2 regions of the Halalkalibacter sp. AB-rgal2 genome follow, and region 1 is predicted to be linked to the other one. Evidence: riboswitches for the same ligand, from Rfam matches in the RefSeq annotation. Region 1 holds a riboswitch; the other holds the start of a gene.
What was found. Region 1 has a riboswitch for S-adenosylmethionine ahead of ACERJO_RS06345 (sugar ABC transporter substrate-binding protein). Riboswitches for the same ligand answer to the same signal wherever they lie in the genome.

Region 1 (8,048 bases):
TTTCTGTATGTTTGTTGTGTGTTTCTCGTTTCAGTTGTCTTACCAATTGCCGTTCTGATTTATTGGTCGGTTATTGGGATGGGAATGGGTGCTCTTGATGCAAGGTTTTTCGGCTTTGCGTGGAATAGTATACTCGTATCAGGTCTCGCTGCATTATTATGTATGCTGCTAGCATTACCGATTATTTATTTGAAATCACGTTATCCATCAGGGTTGACGACTTTCATTGACAAATTAAGCTATGCTGGCTATGCGTTACCTGGTGTGATTGTTGGTTTAGGAATGATCTTTATTTTTAATAATCATATTCCAGCGTTGTATAACACGTTTTACATGATTGCGATTGCTTTTGTCATTCGCTTCTTACCACAAGCGATGCAATCGGGGGAAGCCTCGCTTAGCTTAGTGTCACCTCGAATTGATGAAGCGGCAAGGAGCCTCGGTTATCCACCGTGGAAGGTGATGTTTAAAGTGATCCTACCAACGATTCTTCCCGGTGTATTAGCAGGGGGGGCGCTCGTATTTGTAAGTTCAATTAAAGAGCTACCAGCTACATTAATGCTAAGGCCGCCTGGCTTTGATACGCTAGCTGTCCGGGTTTATTTTGAAGCAACAGAGGCGATTTATCATTTGGCTGCACCTGCAGCGTTACTAATTATTGTCGTTTCGGTTATTCCGTTGCGTTACTTGTTAAAGAAGTACTAATCGATATTGTCGGTTGAAAGAGAGGCTGTAAATACAAGGTGCTTGCCATCTTGTATAATGGCCTCTTCTTTTTTTACAGAAATAAAACGATGTTGACGGTGGTGGCGGTTTCGTACGTTACACGTTCTCTTTCAGTAAGGCTTTAGCGCTTGTAACGCCTGGATTTGACGAAATGAACAAGTATGAATGGAAATGAATGATAAGAAAAGGGAATATTTAGAGGTCTTGTATGATATACTGTCCACAAACTAGGATATAAGGAGTTATAACTATGACAGATCAGGTACCTGTTATTTCATTACGAGATTTGATGATGAAATATGATGATGAGTATGTCTTACGAGGCATAAATTTAGATGTGTATGAAGGCCAAATTATTGGCTACATCGGACCGAACGGGGCTGGGAAAAGCACAACCGTTAAAATTATGCTAGGGCTTGTCCAAGGATTTACGGGCTCGGTGCAAGTTCTTGGAGAAGATATTGCAAATGGAAGAGTCGAGTATAAACGGAAGATTGGTTATGTCCCTGAAGTCGCTGAATTATATGATATGCTGACAGCTCAAGAGTATTTAACGTTTATTGGTCAGCTGTATGGAATTGAGAAGGAAGCAGCTGATTATAAAGCGCGTCGACTAATGAAGCAATTTGAATTGGAGGAGGTCTATTATTCTCGTATTTCTTCTTTTTCAAAAGGGATGCGTCAGAAAGTTTTACTTATTTCAAGCTTATTACATAATCCTGATGTACTATTTCTTGATGAACCGCTGAGTGGTTTAGATGCAAATAGTGTGATGGTTGTAAAGGAAGTAATGGCTCAATTGGCCTCTCAAGGTAAAACGATTTTCTATTCATCACATATTATGGATGTTGTTGAGAAAATTAGTAATCGAATTGTGCTCATTTCGGAAGGGAAGATTATTGCAGATGGGACGTTCGATGAGCTAAGAGAAAAGAATTTAGAAGGCTCATTAGAAGAGATTTTTAATGAATTGACTGGCTTTCATGAGCACCGAGAAATCGCAAGTAAATTTGTTTCGATTGTTCAAGAGGTGTAAGGATGAAGGATTATTTACTGCTACGTTTATTAGATCGATGTAAAAAAGTATTTCGCTTGCTTGGAGTCGATTTTACTGACATAAGAACGATCTTACAAGTGAAGTTTGAAATGGATCAGCGACGTGTTCCGACGGTTTTTGCCGATTCAGCAAAGAAGGAAGATAAGAAAAAGAATCAATTTTTATTATCATTAGGGTTATATGCCCTATTTGGTCTTATTTTAATTCCCTTTCTCTTTGGTGAAGAGTACTTATTCCAATTAAGTATTGTCTTTTCAATTTATATGTTTCTTGTCATGTCATCGCTAATTTCGGATTTCTCAACTGTGCTACTAGATGTGCGTGACCGATCGATTCTAGCAACGAAGCCGATTACTGAGAAGACGTTGGCGGCGGTGAAAGTGATTCATGTCGCAAATTATTTAATACAATTATCGTTAGCGATTATTGCGATTCCACTTATTGTAGCAATCTCTGTGAAAGGAATTGGATTTGCCTTCTTGTTTCTAAGTAGTATCGTTTTTTTAAATTTATTCATTATTGTCATCACAACATTATTATATTTACTAATATTACGTTTCTTTAATGGTGAAGTGCTGAAGGATATGATTAATTATGTTCAAATTGGGCTTTCTATCGCGCTGATTGTTGGGTATCAAATTGTTGTTCGTTCATTTGAATTTGTTGATTTGAACATAGAGTTTCAAGCAGCGTGGTGGCAATTTTTCTTACCGCCTATCTGGTTTGCGGCACTATTTGAGCTCATTTTAAATCAGGTTGTAAATGCATATTTTATTAGCTTTACGAGTCTAGCGATTTTCGTTCCTATTGTGGCGATGGTCTTTTACGCACGATTCATGCCAACCTTCGAATATTATTTGCAGAAGCTTGACAGTCATGAGAGAAATACGAGGGAACGAAAGAAAAGATGGCTTACGTGGATATCAAATATCATCTGCTCTAGTAAGGATGAACGAGCCTTTTTCCATTTTGCTAATATTGTCATAAAAAGGGAGCGCCAATTTAAGCTTAAGGTGTATCCATCTATTGGTCTTGCACTTGTCTTGCCTTATCTCTTTCTTTTCTCAGAAATGAGAAATAGCACTTGGGGAGAGATCGCAAGTAGTCAGTGGTATTTGTCGATGTATTTTACGATTTTGCTCATTCCAACTATAGTCGTAATGGCGGAATATTCTGAAGGCTACAAAGGAGCATGGATTTATGAGTCTTCACCGTTAAAAGGGTATCATCTTGCGGTTAAAGGAACACTAAAAGCATTATTAGTAAAGCTAGTGTTGCCGTTGTATGTACTTGTTTCGATCATTTTTCTTTGGATCTTCTCGATTAGAATTATTCCTGATTTAATTGTATTGATCTTTTCAAGTATGCTCTATATGGCCATTTGTCAGCTGGCTGCTGCGCGTATAAAGCGTCCTTTCTCCAAATCATTTAAAGTTATTCAAGATAGTAAAGGGTGGCAAATGCTCGGCTTAGTCTTATTAGGTGGTGTATTTTTCTTAGGTCATTACGTTAGCCTACAGTTTACTGGTGGGGTATATGGTTATTTACTTATGGTAATAGTTGCGAATTGGCTCGCATGGAGGCGGATTTAGTTGAATGATGTAAAAAAACATATTTTTCTTGTCGGAATTCTATTGACTTCTTTTCGATAAGGTATTAAAGTTAGATTATTCATTTTTGACAGAAAATTAGATAAATAGACTCTTATCAAGAGTGGCAGAGGGACTGGCCCGATGACGCCCAGCAACCGTTCTTACTTGAGAAACGGTGCTAAATCCTGCAAAGTATGACGGTTTCATACTTTGAAAGATGAGAGAGGATTTCAATCATAGCATGATGAACCTCTCTTTATGGATAAGAGAGGTTCTTTTGTGGTCAATGAATGATAGTGATGAAAGAAAGAGAAAAGGGGAGCTGGAGAAATGAAGAAAGTATTGAAACATGCGATTGCACCACTTGCACTTGGACTACTTCTTGTAGGGTGTGGTACAGCTGAAGACACAGGACAAACAGGACAAGCTGGGAGCAATGATAGTGATGTGAGCTTTGAAAGTGTTCCAGAGCGTTTTGCTGAAGGAGAAGATGTAAACATTAAAGTCATCCGTAAAATCGGTGGTGACGATCATACAGCGCAATTTTTAGCTGGAGCCCAAGAGGAAGGGTCAGCTCTTGGATTTGATGTTGAAACATTTACAGCTAATGGAAATACGGAAGCATTTCATGATGCGATTGCACAGGCGGTCAATGGTGACTATGATGGTGTCATTATTTCTCATGGGGATGATCAGGCTACGATTGAAGGTGTTCGAGATTTAGTGGATAGTGGAAAAAGCGTTGTAGCGTTTGATTCAGATGGTGGTTTAATAGACATTGAAGGTGTCACATTAACGTCTCAAGATGATGAAGAATTAGCATCATTAGCGTTAAATCAATTAGTAGAAGATTTTGATGGTGAGGCGAATATTGTTTACCTATGGGTCGATGGATTTCCGCCAATGGTTAGACGTAATAATGTGTACCAAAAAGTACTTGATAGCCATCCAGGAATTAATGAGCTTGAACGCTTTGGGGTAGCGGCAGAGGATACATCAGTCCAAACACAGAATGCAGTTTCGGCGATGTTAACTAAGTATCCAGAAGGTGAAATTGATGCGATCTTTGCAACGTGGGATGCTTTTGCGATTGGTGCGACAAGAGCATTGAAGGAAGCAGGACGTGAGGATATTGCGATTTATGGTATTGATATTTCAAATGCAGATTTACAAGAGCTACAGGAGGAAGGAAATCCATGGAAGTATACAGCAGCTGTTGATCCGAAATTAATTGGCGCTGTTAATGTGAGAATTTTAGCTAAGAAGCTTGCTGGGGAAGAAACGCCACAAACGTATGACCTTGAAGCTTCATTAGTATCACAAGATCAATTACTAGGGCAAGAAGAGTCTGTGAATATGGTGAACCTTGCTGATATTATTGAAGGTTGGGGACAATCAGATGCTTTCGAAGAAGATTGGATGAAAGAGCTTAAAGAGCATTATCAGCAGTAAAGTTAAAGAGGATCTCTTAAAGGAAACTGAAAAAGTAAAAAAAAACAAACTTTTTCAGTTTCCTCTCTTTGGGTGTCTAAAAGCGGAGTTAGAGCTCTTTTAGACACCTCCTTATGTTTGAAGAACTGAAAAAGGTTTTTTATCTATTGCTATTCCCTCAGCTAAGTGGTGAGGATGTTGAAAGAGTATGAGGAAAAGACGTAAGGTGGGGAAATCGTCATGACGACATTACATATGGAAAGCATATCAATTGAATTTCCTGGTGTAAAAGCGCTTGATCAAGCAACGTTTCAGATTGAAACGGGTGAAGTACATGCATTATTAGGGGCTAATGGCGCTGGGAAATCGACTTTGATGAAAGTATTGTCAGGGGCGTATAGTCATTATTCAGGCTCTATATCCTTTGATGATGTTGAGATGGAAATTCGATCACCAAAGGACGCTCAAAATGCCGGTGTTCAAATTGTTTATCAAGAAGTAGACACGGCTTTGATTTCTTATTTGTCGGTAGCAGAAAATATTATGCTAAATGAAACGGTTAATGAATTAGGGAAGAAACAATTTGTTAGCTGGTCATTGATTCATGATAAGACTAAAGCGATATTAGAAAAAATGAATATTCGTATTTCTTCAAAAGCACTCGTTAATGAATTGACGCTTGCCGAAAAGCAAATGGTCTTAATTGCAAGAGCGGTACGTTCAAACTGTCAATTTCTCATTTTAGATGAACCGACAGCACCTTTAAGTCAAACTGAAACGAATGAATTGTTTCGTATTGTAGGAGAGCTAAAGGCTAGTGGAGTCGGAATTATTTTCATTTCACATCGGTTGCCAGAGATCTTTCAAATTTGTGATGGAATTACGGTGATGAGAAATGGACAATTTGTTCAACGAGTACGAACGGCAGAAATAACACAAAATGAAGTGATTGAGAAAATGCTAGGCAAAAAGCTCGAAGATCAATACCCGGATCGCTTTGAGGTGAGTGGGGAGCGTATCCTAGAAGTAAGAGGACTTTCAGATAAGCAAAAGGTACATGATGTGAATTTTCACGTTCATGCAGGTGAAATTATTGGAATAGCAGGACTTGTAGGAGCCGGAAAAACAGAGTTATGTAAAGCGTTATTCGGAAAATCAACGAATCTATCTGGAGACGTCTTACTTAAAGGAAAGAAATTAAAGCTGAAAGCACCCCATCAAGCTGTTCAGCAAGGCTTAGCGCTCGTTCCAGAAGAACGACGTAAAGAAGGGGTCCTTGTAACAGAATCTGTTACGACAAATTTGACAGCGGCTAGCTTGTCTTCCTTCACTAGGCTATTCGGATTTTTAAATGTGAGAGCAGAACGTAAAAAGTCAGTAGAGGTGATTCAAAGTCTAGGGATCAAAACCCCATCAGAATTAGCTCTAGTTGAACATTTATCTGGTGGAAATCAACAAAAAATCGCCATTGGAAAATGGTTGATTGCTGATGCGGACGTCTACATGTTTGACGAACCGACAAAAGGTGTTGATGTAGGGGCAAAAAAAGATATCTTTCTCTTAATACAAGAATTAGCGAAGCGAGGAAAAGCGATTATTTATGCTTCATCAGAGCTAGCAGAAATTGTTGGTGTAACGAATCGTGTGTATGTGATGTACGATGGAAAAATGGTAAAAGAGGTACAGACAATAGAAACAAATGAAGAAGAGCTACTGTATTTCTCGACTGGAGGGGACTAACGTGCAAGAAGTATCAGAAAGAAAAGAGAAAAAGTTTGATGCATTTCGTTTCTTTTATAGATATGGAACGTTGCTAACGATCGTTGTGCTGATTGTATTCTTCTCATTGGCAACCGATTCCTTTATGCAAAGTTCAAATATGATAAATATTTTACGTTCGATTTCAATTGTGACGATTATTGCTATTGGGATTACGATCTCTTTATCTGTCAATGGCTTTGATTTATCAGTAGGCTCAGTTGCATCCTTATCGAATGCCATCGTTATTTCGATGTTCGTCTGGTTTTCACAAAATACGTTCGTAGCGATCTTCGCCGCTTTAATTGCGGCTTTACTTGTTGGAGCATTTAATGCCTTTATGATCGTGAAGGTAAAAATACCTGATATGCTTCTAACACTTGCAACGATGTTTATCGTACAAGGGATTGCTTTAACGTATACGAAAGGGGCAACCGTTTCTGAAAATATGGTGATGTCAGACGGCTCGTTTGCAACGGGAACGTTAAGCTCGTTCTTCTTACAGCTTGGGCGAATTCCTTGGATTATTATTATTATGATCATTTCGGTCATTCTCGTTCATATTTTCCTAACCTATACGAAGCATGGTCGGTTTATGTATGTAATAGGTGGGAATGAGGAGGCTGCAAGATTATCAGGAATACCTGTTAATAAATATAAAGTCACTGCCTATTTATTATCAGCACTATTTGCTGCTATCGGGGGGATCGTGCTAGCGTCAAGAGTTGCTACAGCGGAAATAAACGCTGGTACTCCATATTTAATGGATGCTGTGGCAGCAACATTTATTGGATTTTCTGTTCTCGGAGCAGGTAAACCTAATGCAATAGGAACGTTTTTTGGTGCTGTATTAATAGGCATCTTGTCCAATGGTCTAGTGATGATGTCTGTACCTTATTATTCGATGGATATAGTAAAAGGGACAGTGCTCGCCTTTGCGTTAGCAATTACGTATTATAAATTAAAAAAATAGATTTTATAGAGGTTGTTCAAAAAGGGATGTTTTTCCCTTTTTGAACAACCTCTAAGCAATGAGAGTAGTTGCTACATCTCTTAAAAGTCTTGTGGTGAGTGGTTTTCTGACCACAGACGCGTAGCGAACGGAGCCATTGCTATATTTTTCGTGGTGTTTTTTGATCATGCTCTTGTAGCTAGGAAGATTAGAGAAAGGCTACGTTAGGTATGTAGAAGAAATTTATTTTTTTCTGAAGCATGTCTTTTCTTTGTTATTCATAAGGAAAGAATGATAAAATAATCTCTGAAGATTTGGGCAGGTTTTCCACTCTTTTTATCGAACTAATTATAGTAGTCTATTTTTTCGAAAGGGGTTAGGTCCATGAAATATCGTACGCTAGGGAAAACTGGATTAGACGTGTCCGTAGTTGGAGTTGGAACGTGGCAATTTGGAGGCGAATGGGGCAAGGAATTTACCCAAGATGAAGTAAATGCTATTTTGCAGCGAGCGAAAGAAGTTGGCATTAACT
Region 2 (8,048 bases), on a different contig from region 1:
CTCTCTTAAATAACCACCATCATTACTCTCCTGATGATAGGCATAATAATCACAATCTTTTGCCTCAGGATTTAATCCATTTAATAACGCTTGATGTAACTGTCTAAAATCATTTGGGTCAAGTGCCGGACTTTGATCACATAAATTATCTAGATAATCACACATCAATTGATAGGCAATCATAAATTGAATAAACTCTTCAAACAGATCTTGATCAGCAAGGAGGCCAAACACTCCTCCCCCTTCACAATGAAATCCTTTTCGATCTAATGCGTCTAATGCTTGAGCTCTCAACTCATCATTAGGAATATCTTTTGCACGCTCTTTCCACTGATCGTAATATGTATGAACAGTAGGTAAAACGCGGCGGTATATGCGATATAGCAATGGAATTGGTTTTGTAGGCACACTCAAAAAGTGATCACCCCTTCTTTCTCTATAAGTTTAGTTGTTCATCGTTCGTCCTTACATACAGTAGCACACAGATAGAGAAGGCTCAATACAAGTGTGATTAAGGTAATAAAAGATTCACAAAACCAATCGCATGACGAAACACTTGTTTCCTCTCAGGCTCATTAAACAATTCATGATACAAGCCTTCCCACTCCTTATAATACTTTTCTTGAGTTAGTAACAAATCAAACCAAGCACGAACCTCTTCCTTATTTACGACATAATCCTCACCTGACTGTAAAACCATCAAAGGGATATCTGGAAGTTTTTCTGGGTAACGATGAGCGAGTCTCATCGCTTTCATCAATTCTTGGTACCACCTTACAGAAACTTTTTTGACACGAAGCTCATCATGTGAATAGCGTTCACGAATCTCTTCATTTCTCGTTAAATGCTCTGTCTTCAAACCTGAGTCAGCACTAAATGTCGGAATAACTCGGTGTAGTAGCTTAGTACTTAGCTCTTTCAATTTAGGCGGAGGTGATGTTAACCCTAAGCACGGTGATGACAAAATTACACCAAGAATCATTGCTGGCTTTCGTTCCATCAACGTTCTAATGACAATTAAACCACCCATACTATGTCCGAATAAGATGATTGGCAGCTGAGAAGCTTTCGCCTCCTCAATCCACTCTTCCACTGTATCTAAATAATAATCAAAAGATGGGATGTGTCCTCTTTTGCCACGCGTTCGTCCTTGTCCTGGTAAATCACCCATTATGACATCAAATCCATGTTCATTAAAACGCTCAGCTAACCATTCATAACGTGCATGATGCTCTCCAGCACCATGAACAACAACAACCGTTCCTCTCGGCTCTTCCACTTCCCATTTCCACATGATGTAGCCTCCTTTGCATGTCTGTAGAAAGTTAGACATCGTAACATGACTTTGCGTTACAATAAGTATAGCGATTTTTCTTACAAACGAAAAGGAGTTGATACTATTGATTTATCCTTATGAAGGAAAAATGCCCAAAATTGCTAATAGTGTTTACTTAGCTGATGGGGTCATTGTATCAGGTGATGTAACAATTGGTGATCTAACAAGTATTTGGTTTCATACAGTAATAAGAGGAGATGTGTCACCTACGATCATAGGAAAGCGAGTCAACATTCAAGATCAATCGATGTTACACCAAAGCCCCGCTTATCCGTTAATCATAGAAGATGATGCAACCATTGGTCATCAATGTATGCTTCATAGCTGTACGATTCGTCAAAAAGCATTAATTGGAATGGGCTCCATTATTCTCGATGGAGCGGAAATAGGCGAAGGGGCCTTTATCGGTGCAGGAAGCTTAGTCCCTCAAGGTAAAGTAATCCCTGCCAATACGTTAGCGTTCGGAAGACCAGCCAAAGTGGTACGTAATTTAACTGCGGATGATATTCAAGACATGACAAGAATTCGAAATGAGTACGTGGAAAAAGGGCAACATTACAAGCATTCTGAGCCTCAAAACAACGACTAACTCTTCCATATTACTACAAACAACAGACAGTAATGCGTGTTAGAAGATTCACTACACCTATATGGGCTGTATCGTATCATTTGCGTCCATACAGCCCCATTTTCACAATCTATAAATAACTTTTACATCTCCTTGATTTTCTCTCAATAATCAACCTTTAAACTATAAGTACGTGTAAGTAACAATCGAATTAGCCAATCACAAGGGAGGAGTCATATTTGTATCGACAACGTTTATATGAAACGGATTGTTCCTTTTTCCACTTTTTTAATCAACAAAACTATTTAACCTCCACCATGAAATATGTGACCCACTTCGGTGGCGCAAGCTTTACCATTCTATTTTCATTAAGTTTAAGCATCTTTGCTTCAGGACCCTTACAACGAACAGGCTGGATTGCCTTATTTGCTTTAATTGTAAGCCATACAGTTGTGAGCTTGATTAAAAAGAGGATTCCAAGGAACCGCCCTTACTTAGTACTACCAAATGTAACAGTAGTTGAAAACCCTTTTAAGGATCATTCCTTTCCATCAGGACATACGACAGCTATCTTTGCGATCATAGTACCATTCATGATTTCCTATCCAATTTTAATTCTTCCACTGTTCTTTGCGGCAGCACTTGTTGGATTATCAAGAATTGTTCTTGGACTTCATTACCCCTCTGATGTATTAGCTGGAGCAATTCTCGGTACTGTATCAGCATTTGGAAGTTATACACTAATGATCCATTTACCTATTATGTAAGCTTGATTAAGGAGGAGTTTAATGAGAGTATCATTATTTACAGATACGTATATCCCTCAAGTCAATGGAGTTGCACGTACATTACACCGGTTTGTCAATCATCTTGAGCGGAGAGGAATTCCTTATCAACTATTTGTTCCTGAATCCATTGAAAAAGAGAATCCATTCGCAAGTAATATACATGCCTTTACAAGCTTTCCTTTTTTTCTGTATCCTGAATGCAGATTAGCTGTTCCAAACATAATTAAACTAAGACAACGTCTCGAAACATTTAAGCCAGACCTTATTCACATTACAACTCCATTTAACATTGGATTAACAGGACTGTACTATGGAAAGAAGTATCATATTCCTATGGTTGGTTCTTACCACACACACTTTGACCACTATTTACGCTATTATAAATTATTATTTATGTCAGATATGCTTTGGAAATATGTGAAATGGTTTTATTCAGGCTTCGAGAAAACCTTCGTTCCATCACTTGAAACGAAAGAACATCTTCTCAATAAAGGTTTTAATTCAGTGGATTTATGGAAACGAGGAGTTGATTGTTCATTATATAACCCGAACAAGCAAAAGCCCTCAACCTCGAAAAGCAAATATACACTTATATACGTTGGAAGGATTGCTCCAGAAAAAGACATGGCGACATTGAGAAAGATTATTAGACAACTTCCTCGTGAAATGAAAAGGCACATTGAATGGGTCATTGTAGGCGACGGACCACTCCTATCCGAAATGAAAGAAGAGTTTAACAGTGAATCTGTTACATTTACGGGATATTTACAAGGAGAAGAGCTTGCTGCTGTTTATGCGAGTGCCGACTTATTTATTTTCCCTTCTACTACCGAAACCTTCGGAAATGTCGTCTTAGAATCACTCGCTTCAGGAACACCAGCTATTGTATCGAATCAAGGTGGCGTAAGAGAAATCGTTGAACATAATAAAACAGGAATAGTATGTGACGCAAAATCTCCTACAAGCTTTATTAACGCTATAACTGACTTAATTCAACACCCTAATAAGCGACGACATTTTGCCCAGCAAGCTCGTTCCTATGCACTTACCCAATCATGGGAAGCCATTTTTGATCAGTTGCTCTTACAATATGAACATGTCGCATTTATAAACAACAAGAAAAAACATCTTGCATAATGATGAATAAAACTGATTATTATTATCAATACTAAAGGTATAACACGGTTACTAAAATACGCCCTAAGCTAGTATGGGCTTGATGGGCGTATTTTCACTTCTCTATTAGTTCCTAGTGAGGCTTAAACGTTTTACAGTCTGTTTCTTCTGTACGCTCCGCTTGTTCGCGGTGACTAACGACATAAATTCGTTCTGCCTCACACTTATTCCCCTGAGACCAATGAACACAGTTATCCACTTCACAAAGTACATCTTGAGCCATTCTGTTCACCTCCTATTCAATAGTTTATCCTGCTTTTTTCCTTGACATACGTCACCATCTCCTCAATGAAGCCACATCATCCGTAAATCCACTTACTTTTCAAGCCTAATACTATAAAAAAAGAAACTGACCTCTTTATAAGGTTAGCTTCTTTGAACAAATTCTATTATATTTCCGCGTTTGCTTTTAACAATTCTGCCTTATCCGTTAATTCCCATGGTAACTCAACATCAGTACGTCCAAAATGTCCATACGCAGCCGTTTGCTTGTAAATAGGACGACGGAGATCAAGCATTTTAATTATACCAGCAGGACGGAGATCAAAATTATTTCTTACAAGTGAAACAAGTGTCTCCTCAACAACTTTGCCTGTCCCAAACGTATTAATTGAAATTGACACAGGCTGAGCCACTCCAATTGCATATGCTAATTGTACTTCACATTTATCAGCAAGACCTGCCGCTACAATGTTTTTTGCAACATATCTCGCAGCATAAGCACCGGATCGGTCAACTTTTGTTGCATCTTTTCCGGAAAATGCACCACCACCGTGACGTGCATAACCACCATATGTATCAACAATAATCTTTCGACCTGTTAAACCAGCATCCCCTTGTGGACCACCGATAACAAAACGGCCTGTTGGGTTAATGAGGTACTTTGTCTTCTCGTCAATTAAGTTCGCTGGTACTACATGATTAATGACATATTCCTTAAGGTTACGTTGAATCTGTTCTAACGTTACTTCAGGATGATGCTGTGTTGATATAACAATCGTATCAACACGAACAGGCTGATCATATTCATCATATTCAACCGTCACTTGCGTTTTCCCATCAGGACGTAAATAAGGGAGAATCTCTTCCTTTCGTACTTCTGTTAAGCGCCGTGCTAGCTTATGACTAAGTGAAATCGGTAAAGGCATTAATTCCTTCGTTTCATTATTCGCATAACCGAACATTAAGCCTTGATCCCCAGCCCCGATTGCTTCAATTTCCTCATCTGTCATATTGCCTTCACGTGCCTCTAATGCTTCATCAACTGCTTGAGCTATATCAGGAGATTGTTCATCGATAGATGTTAATACCGCACACGTTTCAGCGTCAAAACCGTACTTTGCTCGTGTGTACCCAATTCCTTTAATCGTCTCACGAACAACTTTGGGAATATCAACATAAGTACTCGTTGTGATCTCACCAGCAACTAATACTAGTCCGGTTGTAACCGTTGTTTCACAAGCGACACGTGCATTGGGGTCATTTTTCAAAATTTCATCCAAAATGGCATCTGAGATTTGATCACAAATCTTATCTGGGTGACCTTCTGTTACTGATTCTGACGTAAATAAACGACGACTTTGTAATTCTGACATACTTTTCATATCCTCCTTGGCACATCTTCCTTTTTAGGATGTGCTTTTTTTGAGACGGCACTCATTCCCATCAAAAAAAGTAAGGGAATCTCTTTCATAAGATTACACGAAACGATAAGAAAAACAGCAAATCATTCATTTTTTATACACATACATGTGCCATGAATTTATGAATAAGATTGATGTATCACTTTTTCATTTCAAGAGTATCTCACCAAAGGCGTTTTCATACAAATACAATAAAAAACCCTTTTCCTATCAAGAGGAAAAGGGTGTAAATGTTTACCTTTTGCCTCTTATCGTTCAAGGCAAATGCCTTGCAGGTTAGCACCTTTTCACTCTTGGCTATTAAGTGATGGTTGCTGGGCTTCGTCGGGCCTGTCCCTCCGCCAACTCGGGATAAGAGTATCCGTTCGAGGCATATCATATCGCACATCATCGTAAACTGTCAACTATATATTATTAAAAAATTATGAATCAACCAAATTCAGTCAATAATTGCTCGCCTCATCCATTGAGCTGCACTTGCAAGCACTTTTTTTTTGCGCTTCATATGGAAATTGATGTTTAAAGGTTGGATATAGCCACATATCAGCTTGTTTTTTAAATCGATCACAGCTTTTTTTTAAGCGAAAAGCATGCTCTACAGAAACATGCTCATCTAACAAACCATGAATGATTAATACACGTGATTGTAATTGCTCCAGTTTTCCTAACGGAGTCCTCCATTCATATCTCTCTGGATATTTATTCGGAGTTCCTCCGACAACACGTTTCATCATCCTTCTTAGATCAACACGTTCTTCATATGTAAGCTTCATGTCTGAAACACCATTCCAGCACGTAATCGTTTTCGCATTAGATCTCTCCATTCCCGTTAGTAAAGCCATTGTACCTCCTCTTGAAAATCCTACAATATGAATAGAGTGGCGATTAACTGAATCTAATGACTCTAAAACATCAAATGCTGAAATCGCATCTTGACGGTCCTCTCCACAAAAATCCTCTCTGCCTTCCCCACCAAAATTACCGCGATAAAAAGGGGCCATTACGACCATTCCTTCAGATGCCCATTGAATAACACGTTCGATTCTAACCATACCGACACGTTTAATGCCACCACGTAAATAAAGTAACCCAGGAAGCTTATTCTGATTACGAGGAGTAGCTAGATAAGCCTTTACACGTAATCCTTGACTACAATATGTGATTTCCATAAGCTCAATAGCAGAATGAGGAGATTTCAAATTCGTCTGACTTATAATCATGTTGTCAAGCCTTCCCTCTTCAACCAACTTAATGTAGCAGGAAGTACATCATCCTTCATAATAAAACTGTATCGATTATCATGTTTAATATTCTCGGGAAATTGTTTTACTAAAACCGGTCCTCCCGTTTCTCCGTAATCTTCCTTTGATTCAACATCTATAACTTCAGCAAAGAAAATAGCTTTATGAAATTCATGATCAATCTCATTAACAACATAAAATCCACAATACTTTAGTTGAGATAAAATAGCACCTGTCTCTTCCCATACCTCACGAAAAGCTGCTTCTTCAAGTGATTCTCCTTTTTCCTTCTTACCGCCTGGAAATTCTAATCCTCTACTGCAATGGTTCGTCACTAACCATTTCTGTTTAAATCGGCAAAAGACCAAAACATGTTCAGGTTCAATGGTAAAGTCTTCTCCAAGTCGTAAATGAACGAGACATCCATTTTGATCCATACATTGAATCATGCTCCACGTTACCACCTTCCACTAAAAATACGGTGTTCTTTAAGCAATGTGCGAAACTGTTGTCCATTTTGAAGAGCTTGATACGGGTAGGTATCTCGTATCAAGTGAGCAACGAATGAAGCCATTGCTAGTCAAATCAAAGGGACTGAAAAGTTGATTTGTACTTTTTCAGGTGGCCTCTGTTATCTAACTTATTCAGTGCCCTCGTGTTCTTTGTTTCCATCGCATTTTATCATGTCTATTACAGAAAAAAAACTGCAAATGCAGTTTTTCTTTTTAGATATCAATTTCAAAAACAAATTCATTTCACCACAACTACACCATTGCTTCAATATGTCCTAGAATAAATATTCCTTCAATCCCATGTAATTTTTATTTTTTGTTCAGGTTTAATCATTAGAAGCGCGACAACTAATGCGAGTATGCAAATTCCAGCATTGAGTAAGAAAGTAAAGGCATGTGTTGTTTTCATTAACATGGAGAAAACAGGAGGACCTAAAGCGACTCCTCCAAAACGCATACTACTATAAAGCGACGTAATCGAACCTCGCTGGGCCATCTCTATCCCTTCCGTTACTAGGGCATCTAAACTAGGAAGAGCGATGCCAATACCTACTCCACTTACTAATAAAGCTGTTAACAGTAAATAGATATCTTGAGAAAATGACATCGCAAATAATGCAATCGTTAATAAACTCACCCCAAACACCGTCATCCATTTCATTTTTTGTTTATCCTGTCCGATCACTTTACCGGTCGCAAATGATGCACAGCAAAGTGCCGCTAAAGGAATAGCTAATATAATGCCTTTCTTAATTCCATCAATTTGATGAGATTTTTCTAATAA

Region 2: linked by a shared signal. The riboswitch ahead of metK (methionine adenosyltransferase) and the one ahead of ACERJO_RS06345 (sugar ABC transporter substrate-binding protein) in region 1 are both predicted to bind S-adenosylmethionine.

What each region holds. Positions count from the first base shown of each region.
Region 1 covers NZ_JBGUAV010000005.1:145,556-153,603, forward strand. The annotation lists gene ACERJO_RS06330 (ABC transporter permease) at 1-705, shown strand, start outside; gene ACERJO_RS06335 (ABC transporter ATP-binding protein) at 977-1,762, shown strand; gene ACERJO_RS06340 (hypothetical protein) at 1,765-3,375, shown strand; SAM riboswitch class I at 3,485-3,599, shown strand; gene ACERJO_RS06345 (sugar ABC transporter substrate-binding protein) at 3,706-4,827, shown strand; gene ACERJO_RS06350 (sugar ABC transporter ATP-binding protein) at 5,047-6,546, shown strand; gene ACERJO_RS06355 (ABC transporter permease) at 6,548-7,537, shown strand; gene ACERJO_RS06360 (aldo/keto reductase) at 7,901-8,048, shown strand, end outside.
Region 2 covers NZ_JBGUAV010000022.1:49,194-57,241, reverse strand. The annotation lists gene ACERJO_RS15760 (tetraprenyl-beta-curcumene synthase family protein) at 1-408, opposite strand, end outside; gene ACERJO_RS15755 (alpha/beta hydrolase) at 512-1,294, opposite strand; gene ACERJO_RS15750 (gamma carbonic anhydrase) at 1,401-1,925, shown strand; gene ACERJO_RS15745 (phosphatase PAP2 family protein) at 2,144-2,671, shown strand; gene ACERJO_RS15740 (glycosyltransferase family 4 protein) at 2,693-3,829, shown strand; gene ACERJO_RS15735 (DUF1540 domain-containing protein) at 3,942-4,091, opposite strand; gene metK (methionine adenosyltransferase) at 4,258-5,463, opposite strand; SAM riboswitch class I at 5,757-5,869, opposite strand; gene ACERJO_RS15725 (alpha/beta hydrolase family protein) at 5,955-6,731, opposite strand; gene ytkD (RNA deprotection pyrophosphohydrolase) at 6,728-7,201, opposite strand; gene bcbE (bacillibactin exporter BcbE) at 7,557-8,048, opposite strand, start outside.